Regions from separate parts of the Tepidimicrobium xylanilyticum genome, predicted to be linked through region 2. Evidence: riboswitches for the same ligand, from Rfam matches in the RefSeq annotation. Region 2 holds a riboswitch; the other holds the start of a gene.
What was found. Region 2 has a riboswitch for molybdenum cofactor ahead of BLV68_RS03215 (S-layer homology domain-containing protein). Riboswitches for the same ligand answer to the same signal wherever they lie in the genome.
Positions count from the first base shown of each region.

Region 1: linked by a shared signal. The riboswitch ahead of BLV68_RS10420 (substrate-binding domain-containing protein) and the one ahead of BLV68_RS03215 (S-layer homology domain-containing protein) in region 2 are both predicted to bind molybdenum cofactor.

Region 1 covers NZ_FNNG01000009.1:102,482-118,391, forward strand. Annotated here, with positions in the region: gene BLV68_RS10365 (ABC transporter permease) at 1-385, shown strand, start outside; gene ybaK (Cys-tRNA(Pro) deacylase) at 455-940, shown strand; gene BLV68_RS10375 (glutamate--cysteine ligase) at 1,085-2,410, shown strand; gene BLV68_RS10380 (circularly permuted type 2 ATP-grasp protein) at 2,388-3,716, shown strand; gene nuoE (NADH-quinone oxidoreductase subunit NuoE) at 3,948-4,433, shown strand; gene BLV68_RS10390 (NADH-ubiquinone oxidoreductase-F iron-sulfur binding region domain-containing protein) at 4,452-6,338, shown strand; gene BLV68_RS10395 (2Fe-2S iron-sulfur cluster-binding protein) at 6,355-7,293, shown strand; gene fdhF (formate dehydrogenase subunit alpha) at 7,306-9,984, shown strand; gene BLV68_RS10405 (MogA/MoaB family molybdenum cofactor biosynthesis protein) at 9,989-10,477, shown strand; gene mobA (molybdenum cofactor guanylyltransferase) at 10,486-11,100, shown strand; gene fdhD (formate dehydrogenase accessory sulfurtransferase FdhD) at 11,102-11,884, shown strand; molybdenum cofactor riboswitch at 11,854-11,971, shown strand; gene BLV68_RS10420 (substrate-binding domain-containing protein) at 12,061-12,993, shown strand; gene BLV68_RS10425 (ABC transporter permease) at 13,057-13,746, shown strand; gene BLV68_RS10430 (ATP-binding cassette domain-containing protein) at 13,748-14,365, shown strand; gene BLV68_RS10435 (molybdopterin molybdotransferase MoeA) at 14,376-15,602, shown strand; gene BLV68_RS10440 (molybdopterin biosynthesis protein) at 15,687-15,910, shown strand, end outside.
Region 2 covers NZ_FNNG01000002.1:194,691-210,600, reverse strand. Annotated here, with positions in the region: gene BLV68_RS03235 (pyruvate carboxylase) at 1-1,426, shown strand, start outside; gene BLV68_RS03230 (1-phosphofructokinase family hexose kinase) at 1,515-2,447, shown strand; gene BLV68_RS03225 (YjiH family protein) at 2,583-3,884, shown strand; gene BLV68_RS03220 (nucleoside-triphosphatase) at 4,049-4,558, opposite strand; molybdenum cofactor riboswitch at 4,734-4,859, shown strand; gene BLV68_RS03215 (S-layer homology domain-containing protein) at 4,960-6,117, shown strand; gene BLV68_RS03210 (S-layer homology domain-containing protein) at 6,186-9,098, shown strand; gene BLV68_RS03205 (molybdopterin-dependent oxidoreductase) at 9,142-9,912, shown strand; gene BLV68_RS03200 (FMN-binding protein) at 9,921-11,501, shown strand; gene BLV68_RS03195 (4Fe-4S binding protein) at 11,498-12,688, shown strand; gene BLV68_RS03190 (molybdopterin-dependent oxidoreductase) at 12,685-13,179, shown strand; gene BLV68_RS03185 (ECF transporter S component) at 13,212-13,790, shown strand; gene BLV68_RS03180 (alkaline phosphatase family protein) at 13,783-14,850, shown strand; gene BLV68_RS03175 (molybdopterin-dependent oxidoreductase) at 14,843-15,355, shown strand; gene BLV68_RS03170 (energy-coupling factor ABC transporter ATP-binding protein) at 15,352-15,910, shown strand, end outside.

The DNA of each region.
Region 1 (15,910 bases), on a different contig from region 2:
AAGCATTATTATAAAGGGAAAATATATAAGGGAAATAAACTTTAATATCTACCTTGTTAATACTATAGTTTTTTCCTTTTCCATTTTGTGTCTTACATTTTTAATAAACAACATTACCCGAAATAAATTTGTAATAAACTGCCTATCTGTAGTATTGTCTTTAGGTACCTCTTTCATATCAGGGGTAATGGTGCCTCAACAGTTTTTAGGAGATAAGGTTTTGACCTTAGCTAAGTTTTTTCCCACTTACTATTTTGTGAGGATAAATGATATGCAGACTAGCTCATTATTAGGTGTAAAAAATGATATATTCATGCAATTGCTATTTGGCCTAGCCTTTTTACTAGTGGGGCTATATTTATCTAAAACGGCTCAAGAAGTCTAATTATAGTTGAGTTTTATTTTTCCTATGCTTATAATAAAAGTGGAATTAAACTGATTAGAGGGTGAATATATGTCCCATGTAAAAACTAATGCCATGAGGATTTTAGATAGCAATAATATAAAATATAGCATAATTACTTATGATACTAAGGATAAAAATATAGATGGACTTTCTGTTGCCAAAAAAATAAATAGAAAACCGGAAGAGGTATTTAAAACATTGGTAACTCAAGGAAATACCGGCCAGTTATATGTATTTATAATTCCCGTAGCGGAAGAATTGAACTTGAAAAAGGCTGCAAGGGTTTCTGGAGAAAAGAAGCTTGATATGATTCCCGTTAAGGATATACCTAAATACACAGGTTATGTACGAGGAGGCTGTTCCCCTATAGGCATGAAAAAGGCATATCCAACCTTTATCCATGAGTCAGCTATGCAGCTAGACACTATAATTGTAAGTGGGGGTAAAATTGGAGTACAAATTGAGTTAAATCCAAGGGATTTGCAGCTAATAACTGGAGCAAAAATTCAAAAGTTCATAAAACTGCGTGAATAATCTTATAGACCAAAGTAAAAGTTTTAAGTAGCTTAACGAAAAAATTAAGCTACTTTATTTTTAATATCTAACAAAATGGGTATTTGAATATTAGATTATCCAAATACTATTAGTATAGCAGGAAGTAGAGAGGAGATATTGAAAGTGGACTATAATAAACAGATAAGGGAGATAGCAAGCTATTTTAAAGCCAATGAAAAATCTAAGGAAGATTTCAAAATAGGAATGGAGTTTGAACATTTTGTAATAGACAAAGAAAGCCTAGAGACCATTTCCTATTATGGAGAAAGTGGAGTAGAAGAGACACTTAAGGAGTTGGAGAAGCATGGGTGGAATGGGGAAGATGAAGGAGAGTACTTATTAAGTCTAAGGAATGGGAACAAGGTAATTACATTGGAGCCTGGGAGCCAACTGGAATTTAGCGTTAAACCTCAGAAGAATATTGAGGATTTAGAAAAGGAGTATATGGAGTTTCTTAACCAGATAATTCCCATTCTGGATAGGAAAAATCAGGGTTTAATAGCTATTGGGTATCATCCTGTAACTAGGATTGACCAAATAAAACTACTACCTAAAAAAAGATATGATTATATGTTTGAATACTTTAAGACTAAAGGAACCCATGCCCATAATATGATGAAGGGAACTGCTTCATTACAGGTAGCCATAGATTATAAATCTGAAAAGGACTATATTAAAAAGTTTAAGGTAGCCAATGCATTGTCTCCCGTACTTTATGCCATGTTTGATAATGGATATTATTTTGAAGGGAAAAGATGGGATAGGTTTGGATTAAGGGCCTATATTTGGGAAAATTGTGATAAGGATAGATCTGGAATAGTCAAAGGGACCTTCGATGAGGACTTTGGTTATAATAAATATGCTGAATACATCCTAAATGGTCCACCCATATTTATAGATGATGGGAAGAGGATGTATTATACGGGAAATAAACTGGTTAAGGAAATATTCGATCCCGACAATTATTCCATTGAAGAGTTGGAACATATTCTCACAATGTTCTTTCCAGATGTAAGGACCAAAAAATATATAGAAATACGAATGATGGATTCTGTACCTTATCCATTGAATTTTGCTGCACTTGCACTAATAAAGGGCATTTTTTATAATGAGAAAAACTTAGATGAAATCTATAAATATATAAAAGATATAAACATGGATGATGTGGTAAAGGCTAAAATGAGCATATTTGAAAAGGGTTTGGAAGGACAATTTAAGAATAGGTCCATATATGAAATGGGGAGTAAGATTATCAAGATGGCCAAAGATGGATTGGACTCAGACGAGAAGAAATATATTCTACCCTTGGAGAGCATGTTTAACGAAAGGAAGAATCCCTATAGGGTAATTGAAGAAAAGGAACAGCTAGGGAGAAAGGAATCAGTAAACTGGTGTATATTAAACCATTTAATAGGGGGAAATAGATATGGATGGACTAAGTGTAACTAAGGAATATATAGATATAATAAAAAGACATCCTGAAAAATATTATAAAGATTATTTAAGAACTGTAGAAGAAGTAGCAAAGTCTAATGCAAAGTACAAGGGGAAACCAATACCATTTTTGTATCAGCCTATGTTTTTTACCGAAGAGGATATTGAAAGATTTAAAAATTTAACGATGCTCATTACATCCATAACCAATAAAGTAACCAATAAGTACTTAGAATCACCCCAATATAGAAGGAAATTTAAGTATCCAAAATTGTTAGAAGAGCTTATATTGAATAACCCAGGTTATGATATAAATGTTCCTATAGGAAGATTTGACTTATTCTATGGAGGAGACGAGTTCAAATTTATAGAAATTAATACTGATGGCACCTCTGGTATGAATGAGGACAATATTTTTTCTAACATACTATTGGAAAGTCAGTCCATGAAGATAATGAAGGAAAGGTATGACATTTCCTATTTTGAATTGGTTGATAGCTGGGTTGAGGAAAGCTTAAGAATATATGATAAATTTAGTAAAAAGGTTGATAAGCCCAACATAGCCATTGTTGACTTTATAGAAAGTGGGATTACTGCTGAATTTGAAACCTTTAAGAAAGCCTATATCAAAAAGGGCTATAATGCAGTAATTGCAGATCCAAAGGACCTAAAATATATAGATGGAAAACTCTATTATGAAGACATGAGGATAGACCTTATATATAGGAGAATAGTTACAGCAGAATTTATTGAAAAGGCCGATGAAATTCCAGATTTAATACAGGCCTATAAAGATGGTGTAGTTTGTTCAATAGGTTCTTTAAGGTCTCAGATAATGCATAATAAGATCATATTTAAAATACTCCATGATGAAGAAACCCTTGAATTTCTTTCAGAGGAAGAGAGAAATCTTATAAAAAACCATGTACCTTTTACAGAGGAATTTGGCGGCGATGATAGGGTATTCAATAGGGTTTTAATGAATAAGGATAGATATATAATTAAGCCTATAGACTCTTACGCATCTCAAGGAGTTCATGCTGGTAGGGATTACACCCAAGAGGAGTGGGAAGAAATATTAAAAGACTCTTGGAACAAGGATTACCTATTTCAGGAGTTCATAGCCCCATATACTAGGCCCTTTGTTCAATTTGAAGACGGAGAGCTTAAGGTTAGGGATTTTAAACTTAATATTGGAGTTTATATGTATAACGGAAAGTTTGCAGGAGCATATACTAGGATTAGCAGAGAAAATATAATATTTGGAAGGGAAGGATACTTTTCCATCCCCAGCATGCTGGTAAAAGAAAAGGCACTTTAGCAAAAGCTTGCTAAGGTGCCTTTTTATGCTTTACATGGATAGAATTCCTCTATCGACACCTGTATTGCTAATGTTGACAATTGACTTAAAATACATTAGTATTAAATTTGTAATAAATTAAATTTTCATAATAATCATAAAGCAAATATTAACTGCAACATTGAATGAGAAGGCAGCATAATTGTAATTGGCTGTCTATTTTTGAATAGGACATATAAAGGAGGTTAGGAAATGGAATTTGCATTTGATTGGGAGGCAAACGAGGAAAAGATTAAAGATTTAAAAGTTTTCATGCGAGAAAACAAAGGGAAAAAGGGCCTTTTAATGTCGGTACTGCATAAAGCTCAGGAATCATTCGGCTATCTTCCCATTGAAGTCCAAAAGTTAATTTCTCAAGAGCTTAAAATCCCCCTATCCGAAATTTATGGAGTAGCAACCTTCTATTCTCAATTCTCTCTCATACCCAAAGGGGAATATAAAATCGGTGTGTGTTTAGGTACAGCCTGCTATGTAAAGGGTTCTCAGGAGATATTGGACAAGTTAAAAGAAGTATTAGGAATAGACGTGGGACAAACTACGCCCGATAGAAAATTTTCCATTGATGCCACTAGATGTTTAGGGGCTTGTGGATTAGCTCCAGTATTGACTGTTAACGAAGATGTATACGGTAAGTTAAAGCCCGACGATGTAGAAGAGATTATAGAAAAGTATAGATAATTCGGAGGTGGTAATTTGATAACTATTAACGAATTAAATAGGATTAAAGAGGATACCTTGGCAAAAATCAATGTAAGACGCGGGGAGCAGTCTATTATATCCTATGACAAAATAGATATGAAATCCAAAATGGTTCACGTGTTAGTATGTGGTGGTACTGGATGCCATTCTTCTCAAGGAGATGAAATTAGACAGCTATTAGAAAAGAAAGCTGAAGAAATAGGACTGGATAATATAAAGGTATCATTAACAGGTTGTTTCGGTTTATGTGAAACTGGTCCTAATATAGTTATCTATCCAGAGGGTATATTCTATAGCCATGTTAAGCTAGAAGATGTTGATGAAATAGTAGAGGAACATTTTGTAAATGGAAATCTAGTAAAAAGGCTCTTGTACCAAGGAGCAGTTAAAGAAGAAGCCATTTTACCCGTTAATGAAGTGAATTTCTATAAAAAACAAACTAGGGTGGCTTTAAGAAACTGCGGACTTATAAATCCTGAAGATATCGATGAATACATAGCCTTCGACGGCTACCAAGCTTTAGCTAAGGTATTAACTGAAATGAGCCAACAAGAGGTAATCGATTTCGTTAAGGCTGCCAATGTAAGGGGAAGGGGTGGAGCAGGCTTCCCAGCAGGCGTAAAATGGGAAACTGCCTATAGGTATTCAGCAGATAAAAAATATGTAATATGCAATGCGGACGAAGGGGATCCGGGTGCTTTTATGGATAGGTCCATATTGGAGGGAGATCCTCATTCTGTATTGGAAGCTATGGCTATCTGTGGTTATGCAATAGGTTCCGATCAAGGTTATATATATGTAAGAGCAGAGTATCCTATAGCAGTAAAAAGATTAAAAATTGCCATAGAACAGGCCAAGGAAAAGGGCCTATTAGGCAAAAACATATTAGGAACAGATTTTAGTTTCGATATAGAGTTAAGATTAGGAGCAGGAGCTTTTGTATGTGGTGAAGGAACTGCTTTAATGGAATCCATAGAAGGCAGGAGAGGAATGCCAAGGACTAAAATCCACAGAACTGCTCATAAAGGCTTATGGGGGAAACCGACGGTAATAAATAATGTGGAAACTTTTGCAAACATCCCGGTAATATTTCAAAAAGGAGTAGAGTGGTTTAAAAATATCGGCACAGAGGATTCACCGGGAACCAAAGTATTTGCATTAGGAGGTAAGATTAACAACACTGGATTAGTTGAAATACCTATGGGAATTACATTGAGGGACATTATTTACGACATAGGTGGAGGCATACCTAATGGGAAAGAATTTAAGGCAGTTCAAACAGGAGGACCTTCTGGTGGTTGTATACCAAAGGAATACATAGATACTCCTGTAGATTTTAAATCCTTAGCAGAGTTGGGTTCCATAATGGGTTCTGGTGGAATGGTTGTAATGGATGAGGATAATTGCATGGTAGATATAGCAAGATTTTTCTTGGATTTTACCGTAGAAGAATCCTGCGGTAAATGTGTTCCATGTAGGGAAGGAACTAAACGAATGTTAGAAATATTAGAAAGGATAACCAATGGGGAAGGAACTCCAGAGGATTTAGATAGGCTAGAATCCCTATCTGAAACCATAACCAATGGTTCCTTATGCGGTCTAGGACAAACTGCTGCAAATCCAGTAATATCTACTATGAAGTATTTTAGGGATGAATATGAAGCCCATGTATACGAAAAGAGATGTCCAGCCGGTTCATGCCAAGCCCTATTACAGTTCTTTATTACAGAAAATTGTATAGGCTGTACTAAATGTGCTAGAAACTGTCCTGTTTCTTGCATTAGTGGAAAAGTAAAGGAAAGACATGTAATAAATACCGATGAATGTATTAAATGTGGTACTTGTATGGAGGTTTGTCCAGTTGGAGCTGTAATCAAGAGATAGAAATGGGAGGTTTATTATGGGAAATGTAACTCTTACTATAGATGGGCAAAAGGTAACAGTGCCCAAGGATTATTATATTATTCAAGCAGCAAAGAAAATAGGCATAGATATTCCTGCTCTATGCTATGACCCCAATTTAGAGGTAGTTTCTGCTTGTAGGCTCTGCTTAGTAGAGATAGAGGGAAGAAAAAAGTTAGAAGCTTCCTGTTCTACTAAGGTAAGGGAAGGGATGGTTGTATATACCGAATCGGAAAGGGTAGTGGCCATGAGGAGGGAAATTCTACAACTCCTTTTAGACAACCATCCTAATGATTGTTTAACCTGTCAAAAAGCAGGTGAATGCTTACTTCAGACCTATGCCTATAGATATGATGTTAAGTTTAGGAAACACGGTGGGGCAAGAAGACCTAATTATGTAGACACATCCAGTCCTTATATATTAAAGGACGATAGCAAGTGTATCCTGTGTGGTAAATGTGTAAGAACCTGTGCTCAGGTTCACGATAGAAAGGTTTTATCCTTTGCAGGCAGGGGTTTTGACACCCGAATAGTTGCTGATGCAGATTTTACACTAGAGGAATCTACCTGTGTATCCTGTAATAGATGTGTAACTGTATGTCCAGTAGGAGCTTTAGTGGATAAGAGGCTATTAGGAAAAACTAGAGTTTGGGATAGCGATATAAAGGGTGTTAAATGTAAAGCTTGTGATTATGGATGTAATTTTGAAGTAATATCTAAAAGGGGAAAAAATATTGCAGTAAGGGCAAAAGCTCCATCTGAAGGAAGGCCTTTATGCTTAAAGGGAAGGCTTACTACTGAATTTCTATATGTAAATGAACCTGAGACTCCTTATAAAAAGGTTAATGGAAAGTTTGTAGAAACTAGTTGGAAGGAAGCTTTAGAATTGGGTGATGTATTCGAAAAATTATTACTAGAAGAGGAGAAAAGCAAGTAGGAGTTGAATAAGATGGCTAATATAACCATTAATGGAAAGATGTATAATGTGGCTGATAATATTACAGTACTTGAAGCTTGCAGAAAATTAGGAATAGACATACCAACTTTATGTTATGACCATAGATTAGAACCCCATGCTGCATGTAGATTATGCTTAGTTGAATTGAAAGGGAAAGGAAAGCTTGAAACCTCTTGTTCCCTTAAGGTAAGAGATGGAATGGTCATTGAAACTCACAGCGAAAAGGTAATAAGGGCAAGAAGAGAAATATTGGATTTATTATTTTCAAACCACCCAAACGATTGTTTGACTTGTAGCAAATCAGGATCATGTAAACTGCAGGACTATTGCTTTGAATATGGGGTTGAGATGGGGTCGTATAAGGGCGAGAAGAAGAACTACCCTATAGATGACTCTAACCCTTTCTATACTTATGACCCTAATAAATGTATACTGTGTGGTAAATGCGTTAGGGTATGTTCTGAGCTTCAATGTACCAATGCAATAGGATTGGAAAATAGGGGATTCAATACTAAGGTAGTTACCCCCTTTGATTTAGGATTAGCTACTTCTAATTGTGTATCCTGTGGAAACTGTGTAGCAGCTTGCCCTGTGGGAGCCTTAATGCCTAAGAGGAAGGAAAAGTTTAGGCTTTGGGAGGTAAAGAAAGTTAAGACTACCTGTTCCTATTGTGGTGTAGGCTGTCAGATGGAATTGCTAGTTAAAGGCGGCAGGGTTGTGGGAGTAGAGCCAGTTAAGGGAAAGGCTAATAATGGCTTACTATGCGTAAAGGGCAGATTTGGCTATTCCTTTATAAATCACCCGGACAGGCTAAAAAAGCCCCTTATTAAGAAGAACGGTAAATTTGAAGAGGCTAGCTGGGATGAAGCTTATAAGCTAATAGTAAATAAGATTAAGGAAATTAAAGAAAAAAATGGTCCAGAAGCCTTTGCCGGCCTTACTTCTGCTAGATGTACCAATGAGGAAAATTATTTATTCCAGAAAATGTTTAGGGCTGTTATAGGAACCAATAATGTGGACCATTGTGCCCGCCTCTGACATGCCTCAACAGTTGCAGGTCTTGCAACAACATTGGGCAGTGGTGCCATGACCAATAGTATTGAGGAGATATTAAATACCGATGCTATATTCGTAATAGGTTCTAATACCACTGAAAATCATCCAGTAATTGGAACGGTCATGAAGAGGGCAGTGAAAAGAGGAGCAAAACTAATAGTAGCAGATCCAAGAAGGATTGAATTAGCAGATTATGCAGATGTATTCTTACAGATAAAACCAGGAACTAACATTGCCCTCTTAAATGGGATGATGAATGTAATCATTAATAATGATTTATATGATAAGAAGTTCATAGAAGAGAGAACAGAAAACTTTGGGGAGTTTAAAGAGCTAATAATGGATTATACCCCCGATAGAGTAGCCAAAATATGTGGCGTTAAAGAAGAGGATATTGTAAAGGCTGCTCTCATTTATGCTAAAGCTGAAAAAGCAGGAATTTATTATGCTATGGGAATAACTCAACATACTACGGGAACTCATTCGGTAATGAGCATATCCAATTTAAGTTTACTCTGTGGTAATATTGGAAAGGAATCGGCTGGAGTTAATCCATTAAGAGGACAAAACAATGTTCAAGGAGCTTGCGATATGGGTGGATTGCCAGCCGATTTACCAGGCTATCAGAAGGTATTCAATCCAGAAGTTCAGGAGAAGTTTGAAAGCTTGTGGGAGACCAGTATTCCAAATAGAGCAGGTCTAACCATTCCTGAAATATTGGATGCAGCAGAAAAAGGAGATATTAAATTCATATATATAATGGGTGAAAACCCAATGGTATCCGACCCGGATATTAACCACGTAAGGAAGGCCTTAACCAATTTAGACTTCCTAGTGGTACAGGATATATTCCTAACGGAAACAGCGGAATTAGCCGATGTAGTATTACCTGCTGCCTCCTTTGCGGAAAAGGACGGAACCTTTACTAATACGGAAAGAAGGGTTCAAAGGGTTAGAAAGGCCATTGAGCCAGTTGGAGATGCTAAGCCCGATTGGCAAATCTTAATGGAGCTAATGAATAGGCTGGGCTATAATAAAAAATACCTACATCCTTCTGAGATAATGGAGGAAATTAGAAGGGTTGTACCCCAGTATGGCGGAATAACCTACGATAGAATAGAAGAAGAAGGCATCCAATGGCCTTGTCCAGATATAGATCATCCAGGAACCAAGTATCTCCATAAGGATACCATTGCTAGGGGTAAAGGACTATTTATGGCAATAGACCATAGGCAGAGTGCAGAAGTTGCAGATCCGGAATACCCATTTATATTTACTACAGGAAGGGTACTCTACCACTACCACACTAGGACTATGACAGGAAGGGTTGAAGGATTGAATAAACTGTCCCCTAGATCCTATGTGGAGATAAATGAGGTAACGGCCAATAAATTAGGCATTTCCCATGGGGAAAAGGTAAGATTAACTTCAAGAAGAGGTAGCATTATCACCTGGGCTAAAGTTACCGACATAGTAGACGAAAATGTATTGTTTATGCCCTTCCACTTTGCTGAAGGGGCAGCTAATTACCTAACCAATACTAAATTAGACTCTATTGCTAAAATTCCAGAATTGAAAGTAGCTGCTGTTAGATTGGAAAGATTAGGGAGTTGAAAGCATGTTTAAAGTAGGAATAATTACAGCCAGTGATAAGGGATGTGCTGGAGAAAGGGAAGATTTAAGCGGAAAAATTATAAAGGAAATTGTAGAATCAAAAGGCTACAAGGTAGAAAAATCAGTGATTCTTCCTGATGATGAAAAGTCTCTTTTAGAAGAGATGATTCATATGGCCGATGAATTGAAGCTAGATTTAATTTTAACCACAGGAGGGACGGGATTTAGCAAAAGAGATGTAACTCCTGAAGCTACAATTAAAGCTTGCGATAGGATGGCTAATGGAATAGCTGAGGCTATAAGATACTATAGCCTCAGCATTACCCCCAGGGCTATGTTATCTAGAGCCGTATCAGGCATAAGGGGAGAAACCCTAATAGTAAATCTTCCAGGAAGTCCAAAAGCAGTCAAAGAATCCTTAGAATATATAATAGATAGCCTTCACCATGGTTTGGAGATACTTAAAGGCCAAACTGGTGATTGCGCTAGGTAGGTGTTGGTATGAAAGAATTTGGCACAGCTGTTATACTAGCTGGTGGCAAGAGTAGCCGCATGGGTTTTGATAAACAGCTGTTGAAGATAAACGAAAGAAGGCTTATAGATAGCTTAAGGAGAAAATTAAGTAAGCTATTCGATGAAATAATAGTGGTAACCAATAAATCCGAATACTATCTAGGCTTTAGCGATAAAATAACCAAGGATATAATAGTGGGAAAGGGGCCCCTATCTGGAATCCATGCAGGTCTTACGGTAGCCAATTCCCATTATGTATACTTCATAGCTTGTGACATGCCAAATATAAACCTGGACTATATACAATATATGAAGAGTCAGATAGAGGGGGCAAATGTAAAAGCCTGTGTAACAAAGTATGGAGAATGGATTGAGCCTTTTAACGCTTTTTATTCTAAGGGTATAATAGAAGATATTGAAGAACACCTAACCCAAAATAGAAGGTCTGTAAACTCCCTATTGTCTAAATTAAAAGTCCATTATATAGAGGAAGAAAAGGCTAGGGAGTTCAGTCCCAATTGGGATATGTTCTTAAATTTAAATACAAAAGAGGAATTATACGACTATTTAAAGACCATAAATAGTCAAAATTGGGGTAGATAGGATGGAGAGTATTAAAAGGGTAAATATAGTAAGAATAAAAGGGGATGAAGCCAAGGAAGAGGAGGATGTGGTAATAAAAGAATATCCCTTTACCATATTCATAAACGATGAGGAGGTAATAACTCTTCTTTGTAGTCCCGGTTCCTTAAAGGAGTTAATGGTAGGCTTTCTCTATTCCGAAGGTTTCCTAACCTCCTTACAAGATATAGATAGAATTTCAATTGATGAAGATAAGGGTTTAGGTTATATTTACCTAAAGAATATAAACCAATTTAGTGAAAAACTAAGGGGAAAAAGAACCATAACCTCAGGCTGTGGCAAGGGGACTCTATTTTATAATGTCTTAGATTCCTTCAAGTCTAAGAAAATAGAAAAACCCTTAGCTGTAGAAGTGGAAAGGATTAAGGAGCTTATAAGGGAATTTAATAAAAAATCGGAGCTCTTCCTAAATACAGGTGGAGTCCACAGCTGTGCTTTATGTAGTAAAGATGATATAATTCTGTTTGAAGAAGATATAGGAAGGCATAATGCCCTAGATAAGATATTTGGGAAAGCCCTATTAGAGGGAGTTGAAACCAAGGATAAGATAATTCTAACCAGCGGAAGGATATCCTCTGAAATCCTTATAAAATCTGCTAAAAGGCAGGTTCCAGTAATAGTATCCCGCTCAGCCCCCACCAGTTTATCGGTGGACTTGGCAGAGGAATTAGGAATCACCCTTATAGGATTTGCCAGAGGACAAAAAATGAATATCTACACAAATTTTCCGAGCTTGATTTTCTAAGGCTTAGGCTATGAAAATTAAGCCGATGGGTATGAGGAGAAATCCTTATGCCTCCCGTATTTGGAAAGGAAAATGATAAGTTTAGCCATATTCATATGGCTTTATAGTCCTTTCCAAGGACTTTTTCTTTTTTAAAAGTTTTAGAACTCAAAAAATACAAAGAGGAGATGATTCCAATGAAAAGGATATTAGCACTAACCTTAAGTATTTTACTTATCTTTACTGTGCTAGTAGGCTGTACACCCAAGGATGAGGGTCAAGATGTAGGTGAAGTTGAGGAAAATGTAGACAGTGTGGAAGAAAATGATGTGGTAGAAAATGGTGTAGAAGAAGAAACAGGTGGTAGGATTATATTGGCTACCACTACTAGTACTCAAGATAGTGGACTATTAGACTACATATTGCCAATATTTGAAGAGGAGACTGGCATAGAGGTGGATGTAATAGCCGTTGGTACAGGAAAGGCCTTGCAAATGGGAAGAGATGGGGATGCAGACATTCTTTTAGTTCATGCTAAGGAATCTGAGGAAGAGTTTGTAGCGGAAGGATATGGAAAGGTAAGGAAGGATGTAATGTATAATGACTTTATCCTTGTAGGTCCTAAGGAAGATCCTTTAAACCTAAAGGAGAACTCACCAAATGATATTTTAGAAGGCCTAAAGACCATTGCTAAAAATGAATATACCTTCATTTCCAGGGGAGACGATTCAGGAACCCATAAGAAAGAGCTTTCCATATGGAAGGAAGCCCAAATAGAACCAGCAGGAGAATGGTATCTGGAGGCTGGCTCCGGTATGGGAGATGTGTTAAAGATTAGCGATGAAAAACAAGCTTACACCATTAGTGATAGGGCAACCTACTTAAGCATGAGAGATACTCTAGATTTAGACATAATAATAGAAGGTGATGAGAATCTATTCAACCAATACGGTATAATACCTGTAAATCCAGAGAAATTCGATGATGAAGTAAAGGAAAGAATCGACGAAGAAGGTGCAGAAAGGTTTATGGATTGGCTGTTATCTCCTGATACCCAGCTGTTAATAGGAGAATATGGAGTTGAAGAATACGGAATGCCATTATTTGTGCCAAATGCAAAACTTGACTAATAGGAATAGTAAGCTGCATATTAAATTTATGATATGCAGCTTATGTTTTAGGTGGTGAATTATGTGGATTACATACAGGAAGGTTTTAAGGAAGCTTTAAAACTACTTATAGGGTTTGATAAGGAAGTATATGGCATAATATCCCTATCCTTAATCGTTTCGACTACAGCTACTATAATAGCATCCTTTCTTTGCATTCCCCTTGGAATTCATCTAGGCTTGAAGGAATTTAAGGGTAAAAGGGCCTTTTCTCGAATACTATATACCTTTATGAGCATTCCTTCTGTCATTGTAGGCTTAGTAGTTGCCATTTTGCTTTCAAGAAGGGGGCCTTTTGGAAAGTTTGACCTTCTTTATACTCCTAAGGCTATGATTATAGCTCAAACATTATTGGTAACCCCATTGATTTTAGGCCTTACCTACAGCCTTTCTAAAAATAGGGGAAAGGAGATAGAAAGGATAGGCCAAACCTTAGGAGGGAATAAACTAGATATTATAATACTGATAATTAAAGAGCTTAAATTGGATTTAATGGTTAATATAGTAACTGCCTTTTCTAGGGCCATATCTGAAGTTGGAGCAGTTATGATAGTAGGGGGTAACATCAGGAATAGAACCAGAGTTATTACCACTACCATATCCATGATGAACTCCATGGGAGATTATCCTATGGCCATAGCCTTAGGCATAGTTTTACTCATAATTTCCTTTGGAATTAATAGTTTAATCTATTCTTATAGTGGGGATGATTAGTATGGAAATAAGTATTCACAATTTAAAAAAATACTATGGGGAAAAACTAGTTTTAGACATAGAAGAATTAAAAATCAAAAGAGGAAGGATTACAGGCCTAATAGGGCCTAATGGTTCTGGCAAATCCACTTTACTAAACATCATATCCGGCCTAGATAGGGAGTTTTTAGGCACTGTAAAATACGATGGAAAGCTTTTAGATAAGAACATCTATAAGAAGATGACCTTAGTATTCCAAAAGCCCTACCTATTCAGAAGGAAGGTATATGAAAACATAGAATATCCTCTTAAGGTGAGGGGAGTAAATAGGGATGAAAGGCGAGAAAGGGTAAAGAACATAATGGAAAGGTTAGAAATAGAAGGATTAAAGGACAAGAAAGGCCATCTCCTATCAGGAGGGGAATCTCAAAAGGTAAGCTTAGCTAGGGCCTTAGTATTTAATCCGGAATTACTATTATTAGACGAACCTACATCCAACATAGACCCAGAATCGGTAAAAGTTATGGAAAGGGAAATACTAAGGTTTAATGAGGAAACCAATGGGACGGTAATAATCGTCACCCATAATATGGAGCAATCGGAAAGGTTATGCCATGATATTATCCATTTGGAAAGGTAGGTCATTAAATATGGATTTTTTTGATGTAGTCTCGGTTCAAGAGGCAATAAATAGATTGATGGAAGCTTTTAAGGAGTATGAATTTAAGGCAGAAGAGGTATCCATTTTGGAAGCAACCAACAGGATTTTAGCAGAGGACATTTATTCCCATATAGATGTGCCAGAGTTTAATCGCTCTACCGTAGATGGCTATGCCATCAAATCCAAAGATAGCCAAGGGGCCAGCGAGTCGGTGCCAAGCCTCTTTAATATATTGGGAGAAGTGAGGATGGGAGAGGCTGCTGAAAAGGAAATAAAATCTGGAGAGACCATGTATGTTCCAACAGGCGGCATGATTCCCCAAGGTGCCGATGGAATGGTAATGGTGGAATATACGGAAAAGTTAGATGAAGAAAATTTAATGGTGTATAAACCCATCGCCTTTAATGAAAATATAATCTTAAAGGGAGACGATATAAGGAAGGGGGAAAGGGCCCTTAAAAGGGGAAAAAGGCTAACTCCTGAATCAATAGGAGTGTTAGCTGCTTTAGGCATATCTAGGGTTAAGGTATATAAAAAGCCTAAATTCTATATAATTTCTACGGGAGATGAGATAATAGATTTAGATGAAGAATTAGAATTAGGTAAGATTAGGGATATTAATAGCTATACCCTTTATTCTGCCATAGTTAAACTAGGAGGAGAAATAACTGGAAAAGCAATTGTAAAGGATGATTATGAACTATTAAGGCAACAAGTGGAAAAAGGGTTAGACATATCCGATATTGTCCTTATATCTGGAGGAAGCTCTGTAGGCGCTAGAGATTATACGGCAAGGGTAATCGATTCCTTTGAGGGCAGGGGAGTATTTGTCCATGGCATTTCCATAAAACCAGGCAAGCCTACCATTTTAGGAGAAGGTAAGGGGAAACTGATAGTAGGTCTACCAGGCCATCCCGTATCCTCTATCATAGTATTTGGAGCCATTATAGAGGAGTTTATCTATAAAAAGATGGAAGTTCATAACCACAAATTAAAAACCAAAGCCATAATGGACTTTAACTTCCCATCATCACCAGGCCAGCAAACTTATCAAATGGTAAAATTGGAAGAAAGAGATGGCAAAACATACGCTAGCCCTAGCTTCGGAAAATCCGGCATGATAACCTTATTATCAAACTCCGACGGCTATATAATAATTAAACCCCATGAGGAAGGGATATATAAGGGAGAGGAAAGGGAAGTCTACTTGCTATAGGTAACCTAGGACAATTGTGAATTTTAAATTGTGAATGGAATATGGCTGTCAATTGTTAATTGAATAAAGGTGGTGTTTATCAAGGTGAATAATAAGAGGAATATCTATATAGATAATATAGATGTGGATGTGGCTAAAAAAGAATACTTTGACAAATTGAATATAAAAGCCCAATGGGAGGAAATAGATGTAGTAAACTCTTTAGGCAGGGTAACTTTTGAGGCTGTATATGCCAGGCTATCCTCTCCAAATTATAATGCTGCAGCCATGGATGGAATCTTAGTTGAATCGGCTAAAACCATAGGGGC
Region 2 (15,910 bases):
CATCTGCTATACAGGAGATATTCTTGATGATAGAAGGGATAAATATACATTAGAATATTATATAAAGACTGCAAAGGAAATTGAAAAGACAGGAGCTCATATTTTAGGGATTAAGGACATGTCCTCTTTATTAAAACCACAAGCTGCATACAAGCTTATTAGTGCATTGAAGGAAGAAATAGATATTCCGATACATCTCCATACTCACGATACCAGTGGAAATGGTGTGGCAACCATTCTGATGGCAGCTCAAGCGGGTGTGGATGTAGTGGATACTGCCTTTAATAGTATGGCAGGCTTGACAAGCCAACCAGCACTGAATTCTGTAGTTGCAGCTTTAGAATATACGGAAAGATCTACTGGTTTAGATTTAGATGATTTACAGAAAATTTCAGATTACTGGATGGATATAAGGCCAATATACAGCCAATTTGAATCCGAGTTAAAGTCTGGCACAGCAGAGATATATAAGTATGAGATTCCTGGAGGACAGTATTCTAATTTAAGGCCTCAGGTCGAGAGCTTTGGACTAGGTCATAGATTTGATGACATTAAGGAGATGTATAGGATTGTCAATGAAATGCTTGGGGATATAGTAAAGGTTACTCCTACATCAAAGGTGGTAGGAGATTTGGCCATATTTATGGTACAAAACGATTTAACCCCTGAAAATATCTATGAAAAAGCAAAGGGTATGGCTTTTCCAGATTCAGTGGTGGCTTATTTTAAAGGTATGATGGGTCAGCCTATAGGTGGTTTTCCTGAGAAATTTCAGAAATTGGTGCTTAAAGGAGAAAAACCAATAACCTGCAGACCCGGTGAACTATTAGAAGATGAAGATTTCGATAAAATTGCTAACTACTTGAAGGAGAAATATAATATTGAGCCAACCATGAAAGAGGTGCTGTCCTATGCTTTTTATCCTAAGGTATTTGAAGAGTATTTAGAATTCATTGTAAGAGATGGTGATTTTAGCAGAGTAAGTAGCGATGTGTTCTTCTATGGTATAAAGGAGGGAGAAATAGCTGAGGTCGAAATCGAAGAGGGAAAGATACTGGTAATTAAACTACTTGAAATAGGAAAGTTAGACGAGGAAGGCTATAGGACACTATATTTTGAAGTAAATGACAGCAGAAGAGCCATAAAGATATTCGATAAAGCAAGCAAAGTAGTTGATAAACCTGAGTTCATTCAGAAGGCAGATCCAGATAATAAATTGGATATAGGTGCTAATATACCAGGGATAGTGGCTAAAATATTGGTTAAAGAAGGAGAAAAGGTTGAAAAGAATCAATTGATGGTCATAATAGAGGCCATGAAGATGGAAACTCATGTAATATCAGCTGTGGAAGGTACAGTTAAATCTATTTTCGTTAAAGAAGGCCAGAATGTAGAATTAGGCGAGTTATTGATTAGATTAGAATAATTTTTTGCTCCTCCCTTTTGAAGTAAACATCAATTAAATTATTTGTAGGTTAATGTGGTATAATGTAGAAAAAAAGGGGGGAGCTAGTTTGATTCTCACAGTAAGTCTAAATCCTTCGATAGGAAGAAGGTATAATATTAAAGATTTTCAGTTAGGCAAATCCTTTGTAGCTACAGATATCCAATATACTGCTGAAGGTGGCGGGTTAAATGTGATGAATGTGATAAAAGGCTTTAATGTTCCGGTGATGGTCACTGGTTTTTTAGGTGGTAGAAATGGTGATTATATTAAAAAAGAACTAGACCTTATGGGAATCAGACAAGAATTTATCCCCATTAATGAAGAAAGTAGAAGCTCCATCTCAATTATTTCTGAAAATGGAATTAGTACGAAAATATCAGAAAGAGGACCATCCATATCGGGAAATGAAGTATTGGCCTTTTATGAACTTTATAAAGAGATTATAAAAGAAGTAGATATTATTTGTGCTTCAGGAAGCCTTCCTCATGGTTTACCTCCTGAAACCTATGCTAACCTAATCATTATGGCTAAAGAAGTAGGGAAGAAATTCTTCTTAGATACCAGTGGAGAAGCTTTAAAGCTAGGAGTAGATGCTAAACCTTTTTTTGTCAAGCCCAATCGGGAAGAACTAGAAGAGATAATGGGGTGCAAAATTCAATCGGAAATGGAACTAGTACAAGCTGGTAAATACTTAGCGGAAAATGATATTGAAATAGTGATTATTTCATTAGGAGATGAGGGTTCTATAGCTTTTCATAACGGATATATCTATAGGATTAGGGTACCTAAAATAGAAACTATAAATCCAGCAGGTTCTGGTGATGCTATGGTAGGAGGTTTTGTGGCATCATTATATAGGGATTATGATTTTGAATTTGCACTAAAGGTTGCAGCTGCCTGTGGTACAGCCAACGCTATGGAAAAGGAAACGGGTAAAGTTGATATGTTCAATATGAAAAAGATAATGAAGGATGTGATTATTACTAAATCCAAGTTCTGAAGCAAGTAAAATTCATATGTTATATTTAAAGTATCGTAAGCAGGGATGTAGGCTAGGTTGATATACGAAAGACATAAATAATTACAGAAATCATATAATAAGTATATCGTTATGAGAGGAGGTTTTATAAACAGAATGGCTGAAAATAGATATGATGGAATTAAAATATTTAAGTTTATCTTATATGCAGCAATTGGAATATTCATGTTCTTCGTTCCTATTAAAGTGAATGGTAATAGTTCTATTCCACTAGACCATATTGTTAACTATATTAAAACATTGCCTTACTTTGAGCCTGTGTATTCAGGTTTAATAGTAACTGTAGGCGGAATATTGCCTTTTGTAAACAAAACTTGGAACAAGGATAAAACAACAGCAGTTTTTTCACTCATTAAGATATTAGGAATTGTATTCATATTGATGGGGATTTCTAATAGAGGACCAGCATTTTTAATGGCTGAAGGCGTAATCCCATTTATCTACAGTAAAATCGTCATCCCAGTAATCACAATAGTTCCGATTGGATCAATATTTCTTGCATTTTTAGTCAATTATGGTTTAATGGAGTTTGTTGGAGTTTTTATGCAGCCTATTATGAAACCAATTTGGAAAACACCCGGAAGGTCTGCTATAGATGCTGTAGCCTCGTTTGTTGGCAGTTATTCACTAGCTTTGCTTATTACTGATAAGGTATATCAAGAAGGTAAGTATACTGGAAAGGAAGCTGCTATTATAGCAACTGGTTTTTCAACTGTATCTGCCACCTTTATGATTATAGTGGCTAAAACTTTAGGTATTATGGATCAATGGCTCTTATATTTCTGGTTAACATTGATTATTACATTTATTGTAACAGCTATAACAGCAAGACTTTATCCTTTAAACAAGAAGCCAGACACATATTATAATAATCAGGAAGGATATCCAGAAGAATTATATACTGGTAATAGGTTTAAGCTGGCATTAGAAGAGGGGATGGAGGCCTTTGATAATGCCCCAACTGTTGTGCAAAGTACATTGGATAATCTGAAATCTGGAGTTATACTAGCTTTATCAATTGGGCCATTGCTAATGTCCATTGGTGTTATAGGGGTAGTTCTAGCTGAATATACGCCCTTGTTTGATATAGTTGGATATATATTCTATCCATTTACCCTTATCACAAGAGTACCTGAGCCACTATTATCAGCTAAAGCAATGGCTCTTAGTATAGCAGAGATGTTTCTACCAGCATTAATTGTAACAGAAGCTCCTATTATCACTAGATTTCTTATAGCCATAGTGAGTGTATCTGAGATATTATTCTTTTCTGCTTCAATACCATGCATTATGGGTACCAAAATACCAATTTCATTAAAAGATATTATCATAATATGGATAGAAAGGGTTATATTATCCATACTTATAACAGCGCCAATATTGCATATAATGTTTTAGACTATGAATAATACGGAGCCTTATGCTCTGTATTTTTTATAGTCAATTAATAGAATAATATGTAAATAAAATGTTGACTTTATACTAAACACATTAAGGGAGTTATTAACGTTATTTGATATAGAAAAAAATATATAGACCGAGAATTACAGTGCTAAGTATATTTAAATAAAATTTTTAAGTGTGTTAATAATTTCCTGCCAAATATGATCTCTATTTCCCTCTGTTATTCTAATTATCATTACATCTTTCCTATTTCGAATATTGTTCAAAAATTCACAGTCCTCATCCTTTAAAACTCCAAATACTATTTTTTGGCTATCCAATAATTCAAATATTTTAGAGGTAAATACATCTATATTCTTTTCTGATGAGCCTAATTCATCTAGTACTATAATATCGTCACTTTTTAGGCTTTTATCTAAGAGTGGTGCCAACCCCTTTTCAAAAGCTTCAGGAAACCATATCTTTGAGTTATCCCTAGAATCAGATCTAACTATTGTATATTGTTCATTAGGGTTTTTTACTGATTTCGCAATATATCGTCTATAATAGCCTTCATATATTCTTTCTGTAATATAGCCGCCGATGGACAGGTCTATATTATTTAAAACCTTTTTTAATATTGTAGATTTACCTATTCCAATTCTTCCGGTTAAAAATAGATTATTCAATAAAAACACCCCGTTACAATTTGTCTATATAGTAATAGTTTAGCATATTTAGAAAAAGATTAAAACTGCCAAAATATCTTATAAACACTGTTTGATATTATGGATAATTTTGATACTATACAGCTTTACATAGGAAGATTTGTATGTTAAAGTATTAATAAGTAGAATAGTTGAATAGCTCCATAGTCTCCGAGCATTTTGGCCTGGGAATTTACACTATAAATTTATGGTCAACTTGCCGATAGGGTTTGACTGGAAACGGTCAAGCCTCCCAGTGGAAAGGAGAAGTTTAAAGATGCGGCATTTCCATCTGGGATGCTGCTTTAAATTTTTCCTCTCCCTTTATTTGCTTTAAATTTAGTTTTGACTAAATTTAAATAAATTAGAAAGGTGGAGGTATTATGTTTATCAAAAAATTCAAAATTGTCTCAATTATTATGGCAATGGTATTAATATTGTCACAAGGAATAGTATTTGCAGGTAATGTTAACGCTTTTGCCATTAAAATTTCAGGACCAGGTGTGGAAAAGGAATTGGAATTTAGCCTTGATGATTTAAAAGCTATGCCAGAAGAAGCCCAAATTAATGAAGAATACATATACAACAGTAAATCGGGTCAAAAGTCTGTAAAGGTTAAAGGGGTTAGCTTAGCTTACATATTAGAGAAAGTAGCTGGATTAACTGTTGAAAATGCTTTGGTAAATTTTGAAGCATCAGATGGATATCCAATAGATCCACAGACTTTACAAGATATATTAAACCAAGATTTAAAATATGTTTTAGCTTATGAGATTGATGGAGAGCCAATCGATAATGACGATAACCCAGAGAGTGAGGAAATAGTCATCTATAGAAAGTTAAAAGAAGAAGGAGAATTTGGTACTGTATTTAAATTGGTAGTAAGAATAACTGTAGGAGAAGCTATTGAACAAGCAGAGGAATCGGTTAAAGAACTAACAAAACCGGAAATAGAGCCAGTAAAAGAAATTGAGGAGATTGTATTTACCGACATTACAGAAGAGTATAAATTTGCAGAAACAGCCATCTATGAACTTGCTAAGAGGGGAATTGTAAGCGGAGTAGGTAATAATATATTTGCTCCAGGTGATGTTTTCACAAGAGCTCAGTTCTGCAAGATAGCAGTTGAAGCTATAGGCTATGAACTAGAGGAATATTCTGGAAACTTTACCGATGTAAAAGCTGAAAACTGGTTTGCTCCTTATGTAGAAGCAGCCGTTAGAGAAGGCTTATTTACGGGGTATACTGATGGAACTTTCAGACCAGATAAAGAAATAACTAGAGAAGAATTAGCTGCTGTTGTGGGAAGGGCTGCTGTACTAGCTGGTCTAGTAGATCAGGAGAAGATGAACAAGTTTGTAATGGAAAAAACATCTTTTGAAGATAAGGACGAAGTTTCATCATGGGCAGCTAACCAAGTGGCGTGGTTAGATGCTCAAGGCGTATTTAAGGGAGTTGCTGAGGAAAAATTTGAACCTAAAAAAGTGGTTACTAGGGCAGAGGCAGCTTTAATAGTATATAATGCCTTGTTTAATAAATAGTTTTAATAAATAGATGAAGAGGGAAACAATGGTTGTCCCTCTTTATCCATAATGGAAGGAGGTAAACTATGAAAGGTAAAAGAAATAGATTATTTTCAGTCCTATTAATAATAGGGATGCTACTTTCCAAATTTGCCTTTCTAGGGGACATAGTTGAAGCTGCAGCAGTTGAACTATTGATTACAGGTACAGGAGTTTATGAGGATGTCAAAATTACAGAATCCGACTGGGATAAGTATCAGATGGTGGAAAGATATTTTTCTGGAAACAATAGCCTATATTTCCACAAGATCATCAAGGTAAAGGGGTATGACCTATTCGAATTAATAGGTAAGGATAACCTAAAGACTGACAAGGACTATCAGGTTAAGTTTACCTGTGCTGATGGTTTTGAATTTACTAAGACCATAAGCGAACTTAAAAACACCTATTTCTTCCGAGATTTCACTGAAAAGACCAAGGAAAAAGTTGAGCCCATGATAGCTAAGTATACTTTGGAGTTGGTCGATTTCCCTAAAAACAATTTTTCACCTCCAATTAGATGGGAAGATAAAGAGATTGCCAACAAGGATTTGGACAAGGGTTTTCCAAAATTAGCTTTTGGTCAGACAAGTATTGATGATATGAACCTATCTCAATGGGGAAAAGAGGTTGTGAAGATAACCATTGGCGATGAGAGGCTATCTGAAAAGCTTAGCCAAGGAATTAGCAAGGATTCACCCTATAAGCACATTAGCTATGTTGGGGCTCCATATAATATAGATGCCATAACTGGCGCAACCTTTACCATCGAAGGTCCTGGGGTGGAAGGCTATAGGGCTATTTCCTTGAGGCAGATCGAAGAGGATGTTGCTGGTCAGGAACAGGTTACATACTATGAAAAGGTAGATGGGAAAGTTGTTCAAAACAACTATGAAGGAATAAATGCAAAATACTTAGTAGACAACTACGTAAAGGTTACCCCCAAGGCAGGAAACCTAATATTTAAGGATAAGTCCAGAAAAACCATCTTAACTATACCTATAGAGGAAGTAGGCTATTACACTATTGCCTATGGAATAAATGAGGTACCCTTTGTATATTTGGACACAGATGCAGGTTACAGGCCTGAAAAATATAACGCCAATGGCTGCTTTAAGCTAGTATATGAACAGGATAAGAACACAGCCAAGGAATTCTCAAATGTTGCTTATATCTACGTAGAGGAGAAGGATGCAAAGAATATATACGAGCATACCTATCCGCCTTATGATGACCTTAAATATACCAACTATGAGATAATTATCCATGGTAATAAGGTGAATGGGGAGGTAAGGCTTAAGGTTTCTGATATAGAGGCCATGGATGATCTAAAGTATGAAGATGAGTACAGTTTATCCAACAGCGAGTACTTCTGGTATTACAATCGGTATAAGGGGATTCCACTATGGGATTTACTCCTTAAGATAGGAATAGACCCCAATATAGATGAAAATACTAGTGTCCAGTTTATAGCAGCCGATAGGTATTATTTTGCACCAATGACTATCAAGGAGATAAAGGATAGTTCATTGTATGGATATTATGAAAAGAATCCAGAGGATTTAGGTGATGGAAGATTTGATGGTTCTAGTGAAGTGCCTCTTCATACGGGGATGCCTGTATTAGTAGCCTATGGTTTTAACGGATACCCCTATGTCATAAGGTCTACTGATGAAGGATATAATTCTGGTTTAGGTAATGATGGAGGGCCTGTAAGGGTTATATTTGGTAAGAAGGATTATAACGATCCTAATGGGTCTAATCAAGTACAGTTTTTGAAGGAGATAATCATTGGAGGAGGAGAGCCTGTATCCTTTGATGAGGACAGGAAGGATTCTGGAGAATCCACCTACAAGGAAGTAGGTAAGGATGCAGCCTGGAACCACAACCAAGGAGTTTATACACAATACCTAGACATGCCAGTTTTAAGAATAACCGGTTCCCAAATTAAGGAACCTATGACCTTTACTCTAAGGCAATTAGAATCCTTGACAGATCATATAGTCAGGGATGTATATACTGGAGATGGTGTGCGTGAATTTGAAGGCATAGTCTTGTGGGATATTATATCCAAGGTTGTAGGACTTAAGGAAGGTGTAGAGATACCCAGCAGCGTAAGGGTATTTAGTGGGCCGAATTATAATCAAATTATAAGAAGTAGCAAGGATCTAATGGAGGGCATAGTAAATTCAAAAGGGGAGTTGAAGAAGATAATATTGGCTTATGCAGTTGATGGATATCCGCTAGTACCAAATGAGAGCGATGGAGGCTATGCATATAATAACGCTTTTGGTCCATTAAGGCTTATATTTGAGGAAAGCAAATCCATGTGGGTTAAATGGACGGACTGTATTGTGGTAGGTAACGGAGACTATGAAGAGCCTAAGATGGAAGATGTGAAAGATTTAGGTATACCCCTTATTGGCACTGGAGGTTTTGAAGATATTAAAAACCATTGGGCTAAGCAGGAAATAGAAGAGATGGCTGCTATGGGATATGTAAAGGGAAGCCAGGACAAATTTAGGCCCAATGATGATATTACAAGGGCTGAGTTTATAGCAATACTGGTTAGAATATTGGGATTGGATTCTTTTGAATTGGACAGTCCATTTAAGGATGTAAAGGATTCAGATTGGTTTTATAAAGAGGTATTATCTGCTGTAAATGCTGGGCTTATTAAGGGCTATGGCGATGGCAGCTTTAGACCTAATGCGCCAATAAAAAGGCAGGAGATAGCTTCTATATTAGCTAGCCTATTAGATAATGAATTAAGTGAGGAAGAGGTAGCATATATATTGTCTAATTTTGATGATGAAGTTGAAGGATGGGCCAGGGATTCGGTAGCTAAAGCAATAGATGCAGGAATTATGAAGGGCTTATTAGGTAGTATTATTGGAGGAAATAATAATGCAACTAGGGCAGAAGCTACGGTTATGTTACTGAGGTTTATTAAAAACTAATGCGGCAATAGGATTTTCCTATTGCCCTATTTAGGAGGGTTCTATGAGAAGGTTTAAGCTAATCAAATTAGTTATTATCATCATTTTAACCATTTCCTTATCATTAACAGGATGTAAATCTAAAGATAGGAGTGAGAACATTGCCATAGATCTGGAACAGGAAAAAATGGTAGACCTAGCTGAAGAGGAGGAAATGGGCACAGATACTGGAGGAGAGGTTACTCCTACAGAGGAGGAAGCAGTTCAAGAGGAAATCGAAGAAGTTGAGGAAGAGGAGGTAGTTAAAGAGGAGACTACTGATCAGGCTCAAAAACCTAAAGAAACCGAGCCTCAAAAAGCTGATGAGGAGGAAGTAGTGGAAGAAGAGGCAGCTCTATTAAAGATAGAGGGAAAGGTTGGCAAGGAGTTGAAGCTGACCTTAAAGGACCTTAAGGCTATGGATGATATCATATTCCAAGCTGACTACTATTCCATAAACAATTTTGGAACGACTGCCCATACTAATTTTAAGGGAGTTAATTTGTGGAAGTTGCTTGAAAAAGCAAATATATCTTCAGAAGCTGCTAAAGTTTCTATCATTGCAACGGATGGTTACAGTATGGAGTTTACTGTTGAAGAGGTTAAGAGGCAGGACTATATAGACGAAACGGATCCAAATAAAAAACTTCCCATGATAATAGCTTGGGAAGAAAATGGAGTAGAATATGACCCAGTAGAAGGACCTCCTTTTAAACTAATAGTAGGCCAGAAGGAAGCAGGAGATGTGAACAAGCCACAATGGGTTTCAAATATAGATAGAATTGTAGTGGAGTAGGTAATAAGATGATGAGGGGCAAAAACTTTTACATAATTTTTTTAGTAATAGTAGTTACCATAGTAGGCCTACTTTTTGGCATGAAGAATAAAGCTTCTGAAGAGGAACTTAAGGTTAGGGCCTTTTTTCCCAATGCAAAAAAGGTTAGACTAGTAAAGAATATTGCAGATGATATGTTTATCTCCATTAATTTTCCTGGGGTAAAGAGGGCCTATGAGGTAGATGGGGACTTGAAGGTCTTTGTATCCAGCTGTGTAGGTTATAATGGGCCTGTAGATGTGTTGGTAGCAATAGATAGCAGTACCGATGAATTGCTGGGAATAGAGATATTGGATCATGAAGAATCCTTAGATTATGCAGAACATATTGAATCCAACTGGTTTCTGGATAGGTTTAAAAATATAGTGGCAAACAAATACTTAAATCTGGTGGTTTTAGAAAAGGAAAAGCCAGAGGACATCATTCAGGTGACGGGAGCAACGGTTAGTTCCCAAGCTGTGGTCAATGCAGTTAATGCAGCTATAGGTGCCTACCAATATTTGATGAAGAGTTTAAAGATGGAAGGGGTAGCAGATGTGGTACCTCAGGAGATGTGGGAGAAGGACAGCAATAGCTTCGCCATAAATTGGGAAGGTGGTTTAATTAGGATTAATACTGAGAAAATAAAGGAATATGAGCAAGTGGAAATAGATGTAATCCTTATCAATACCACAGGTACGGAGACCCCCCTAAGTGTAAAAGGCCCTACCCTTCGAGATATTCTAGAAGGAGAAGGGATAGACTTAAGTGACTATGAGGGCATAGGGGTAACAGGCCGGGATGGGTATTATACCTTGATAGATAAAGAAAAATTGGAAACCAACGATGTGATACTGGCCTGGGAAGTTAATGGCAAGCCCATTAAGGAGGATGAGAAGCCTGTAAGGGTAATTTTGCCTAATGAATTGGGGCCCTATTGGGTGAAGATGGTAACAAACATCGACCTGTACGACAAAATTTCTCCCAAGGATATAGATAAGGTTCATATATTTGAACCCTTAGTGGAAGATATTGAACCCTACTACTATGAATACTACGGTAGTAAGGATAAATCCTACGAATTAGGCAGGATTTTAAGCAAGTTCGACGAAGTAGATGAAAAGGGGTTTTTTACCATGGTTTCTGTCGATGGTTATGTTAAAAATGAAACCATATCTATGGTCAGGCAAAGATACTTTATAAAGGTTGAAGGGGATAATGCCCCAATGAATATAGCCCCTACCTTTAAACTGGGCATGAATGTAAAGCATATGACCCATTTTTCCACTACCAAGGATGCTGTCATATTCCCAAATAAAATGTCGCAAGTGGTTAGAACCAAGGACATAGGTGGTAAGGAAGGGTTACTCTTGGAGGATGTATTGTTAACAGCAGGGATGAGATGGAGTGAGGAAGCTAGATTTGCTCTAGCGGATAGAAATGGCGGAGAAAGGGAAATATCCTATGAGGAAATGCTCAATTCCTATATGGTGTATGATGAAAACATGGTAAGCATCTACCAGGGCGACAGGGAGCTAATGAAGGATATAATAAGGGTTGAGAAAAGATGAAAATAGGCAAGAGAAGTATCATACAGATAGCTTTTACCTTATTTACCATAATAACTTGTATAGTATATTATCTATATATCAATGGGCTTGTGGACTCTAAAGTACTATCTATAGGGGATATCAACCCCTATGGGGGCTGGAGTGCCCTAAAATCTACTTTTACTGATCCATCCTACAAGTGGAGGGGGATAAGCAGGTCTATTGCCCTTACCATTGGAATATCCCTTGTTGCCCTATTAATGGGCAGGTTCTTCTGTGGATATATGTGTCCCATAGGAGCCCTACAGGATTTCTTTAAATATATGGGAAGAAGGCTGGGGATTAGGGGGAGAAGGCTTCCAAGAGGGAGTTATTTCAAACCTGAAGTATTAAAATACTTAATATTGTTAATAGTCCTAACATTGAGCATTTTAGGTCTGGGGAACAGGGTATCGTTCTATTCTCCCTGGCTTGCTTATTTAAACCTATTCCTAGGCTTTAATTTGCAGGTAGGTTTTTTTATACTATTGATAATAGCCTCAACTTCCCTATTTATAAAAAGGGCTTTCTGCAGGCTTTTGTGTCCATTAGGGGCTTTTCAGAGCTTACTTACTGTCCTTGGCCCATCTGGAATCTATGCCAATGAAAGGTGCGGTGGATGTACCTATTGTTTAAGGGATTGCGCTGTTGCCATAGATAAGCCTGATAATGGTGAGATTTCGCCAGAGTGTATTCGGTGTTTAAAATGTGTGGAAACCCAATGTATAAGGCATACTGAGGGCTATACTTTAAAATTTGTAAGGCAAACCCTTAATAGGAATTCCTATATAGCCATTAGTCTTACCTTGATAATAGGAATTTATCTATTCTTTCCATCAATTAAAGCAAACAACAATACCCAATCTATAATGGATTTAGGTATTTTAAAGGATGGAACCTATATTGGGACTGGAATTGGTTTTGGTGGCAGGATGCAGGTAGAGGTAATTATAAGAAATGGGAGGATTGTAGATATAAATCCAACTGACCACAATGAAACTATTGGATATTTTGAGGAGGTTTTTAGGAGGATTTCCATAAATATAATTGAGAGCCAAAATTTCAATGTGGATGCTATAAGCGGAGCTACAGCCACAAGTAGAGGTTTTATAAATGCGGTTAAGAGCGGAATTAATCAAGCCTTAGAGGAAAATAGGAGGATAAGATGAGTATTAAAAAGATAATTGCCATAGGAACTGTAAGTGGGTTGATAATTATTTTTGCCTTTTCATTAGGATTTTTTGCAGAAGAGGATATTTTTATAACCATCGTTCAAGGAGAAGCTGAGAAGATTGTTGATAAGGAATTTATATATAGTCATTCAGAAGCAATTGTTTTTCCTGCTGTAGTAAGGAGTAGCGGGAAAAAGCCTATTGAAACGGAATATAAGGGTATTGAATTATCCACTTTCTTTTCATCCTTGGGTATAGATACATCTGGTGCAAAGAGGATAACCTTCAATGCAACAGATGGATATAGGATAATTTTGAAGGTTGAGGAGCTTTTGGAACCAAACAATGTTTATCTCACTTTTGAAAGGGATGGAGAGCTTATGAAATCTAAGAAACATGGAGGCAATGGCCCCTTTCAGTTGGTAATAAGAAGAGATCCTTTTAGTCAACGCTGGATTAAACATGTTGAAGAGATTATTATAGAATAGCTGAAGGGCTTGAGGATTTTGGAGGAAAAACTATGTTTAAGAATTTGGTGAATAAATTTTCCATTTTTGAAATAATAGTAATTGCACTAATGGCTACCTTAGGTATTGCCACCAAGCCAGTTATAGTGCCCTTGGCCCATATCATCACCGGTCCCCTATTCATTCCCGGTGGGGCTATTGCAGGAGGCCTATATATGATGTGGATAGTGTTGGGAATGGGCTTAATAGGAAAGGTTGGAGTTGCTACCTTAATATCCCTAGTTCAATCCATCATGGTGGTAAGCCTTGGCATATACGGAACCCATGGAATTGTAAGCTTTTTTACATACATAATTCCCGGATTGGTTGTAGACCTTTATCTTCTATTGATTAAAAGAAGGGAGTTTAATCCAGGTAATTATTTTATAGCAGGAATATTAGCCAACATAAGTGGAACTTTTCTAGTTAATTTGGTGTTCTTCAGGCTGCCATTAATACCTTTAGTACTGACTTTAACTTCAGCTTCCCTTTCAGGAGGAATTGGCGGATTGATAGCCTATAATATAATTAAAGGTTTGAAGAAAAATAACGCATTAAAAAACCTAATAGACAAAGGAGGACACGATGAATAAGAAGTACATATTTCTACTTTTCCTATTTAGCTTAATAATGCTATTGATACCTTCCTGTGGGAAGTTGGGTTCAAGGGATGGGGAAGTTACTAGTGATGATAGAAGGGAAATGGGAATGAATATAATCGATGGGGAAAGGAATATAAAAAGTATATCTCCAAAGGAATATAGGGAATTTAGGCTAGAGGATCTTATAGATGAGGAATATGATAGAGCAGTGATAATGGGTAGATTAGGCCAAGTGGAAAGCCTTCAAGAAGGGGGGTATTTCCTAACTAATAACGATGTTATCGGTTACATGGACCGAACTGGCACAGCTCTAGTTGAGGATGTGATAGGTGTAGTATTAAATCCTCCTAATAAAAACATTACCCATGCCTATGAGGATATGTCTAATTTTTTGGTAGAGGAAGATGTATTGTTTATTTTGTTAGATGGATTGGGATACCATCAATACCTATATGCTATTGAAGGGGAATATTTACCCTTTTTAAAGGAACAAGCAAGGGCTGAAAAGGCCATGTCAGTCTATAAACCTGTAACCAATGCAGGATTAGCTGCCATAATAACAGGCAGGTATCCTATAGAAAATGGAATCCATTCTAGAAATGAGAGGGAGTTAAAGGTTGATTCCATATTCAAGTTAGCAGAGGAATTGTATAAGAAGACCTTATATGTAGAAGGGAATATAGGTATACTTAAAACGGAAATTGAACCCATCTTGCATTTGGATGAAAATAAGGATGGTTTTACCGATGATGAAGTATTTAAAGCTACTATGGAGGCTATAAAGGAAGGCTATAATTTTATATTTACTCATTTTCATGGAATTGATGATTGCGGCCACGCCTATGGACCCCTTTCTGAGGAAACTATGGAGTTTATCAAACGGATAGATGGCTATTTAGAAGAAATGGTATCCAAGTGGAAGGGGAAGGTAATTATAACTGCAGACCATGGAATGCATTCAACTGATGATGGTGGTGATCATGGCCTATTTAGATATGAGGACCTAATGGTTCCTTATATAATTCTTGAAGGAGGGGGCCAATTTGAGTAATAAAACCATTGGTATTATTATATTGATATTAGTAATTATACTGGGGGTTTTTGCCTTAATGAATAGAGAGCTTGTAAAGGATAAAAGGGGGGCCTTGGAAATGGCTGAAATAATCGTAAAAGGGGATGAAATGGAGAGCATGATAAAATTTGAGGATATAGTTGAATTAGGAGAAGTAGAGTTTTTGGCTACCCTAGACACTAGCGATACAGACCCGCAAGACTACAGCTATACTGGAATACCATTAATTAATTTAATTGAGGAAGTGGGAATATCTATAGCTGATAAAAGGCAGGTAATAGTGCGGGGGATAGATGGTTATACCGTTGTTTTTAGCATAGATGAGGTGATGGATGAGGATAATATTTATTTGGCCTATAAGATAAATGACAGATATCTGGATAGCAGGGAAAGGGGAGGCAGTGGGCCTTACCAGATAATTGTTAAGAAAGACCAGTTTAGCCAAAGATGGTGTAAATTCGTTGTGGAGCTGGAAATAAGATGATTAAGCCAGTGGAAGTACATAATTTATATTTTAAATATAGGATAGGTTCAGATTATATATTAAAGGGAGTAGACTTAAGCCTAAACAGGGGAGAAGTATTGGCTATTACAGGATTAAGCGGATCTGGTAAGAGTACCCTCTTAAATATCATCTGCGGGATTATACCCCATATTAGGAAGGGCAAAATCCAAGGGGAAGTTAAATTATGGGGGAAGGATGTTAAGGACTTAAAAATAGCCCAAATAACTAAAAAAGTGGGGATAGTATTCCAAGACCCAGATACTCAGCTATTTTCACCTACTGTAGAAGATGAGATTGCCTTTGGGCCAGAGAATCTAATGGTGGAAAGAGGAGAAATAGGAAGAAGAATCGAAAAGACCCTTAAATTAGTTCAAATGGAAGAGTATAGATGTGAAAATCCTAATAATCTATCTGGAGGGCAGAAGCAGCTTATAGCCATTGCTGCAGTATTAGCTATGGAACCGGAACTCTTATTATTTGATGAGATTACATCACAGGTAGATGAAGAAGGTAAAGGGAGGATAAAGGATATAA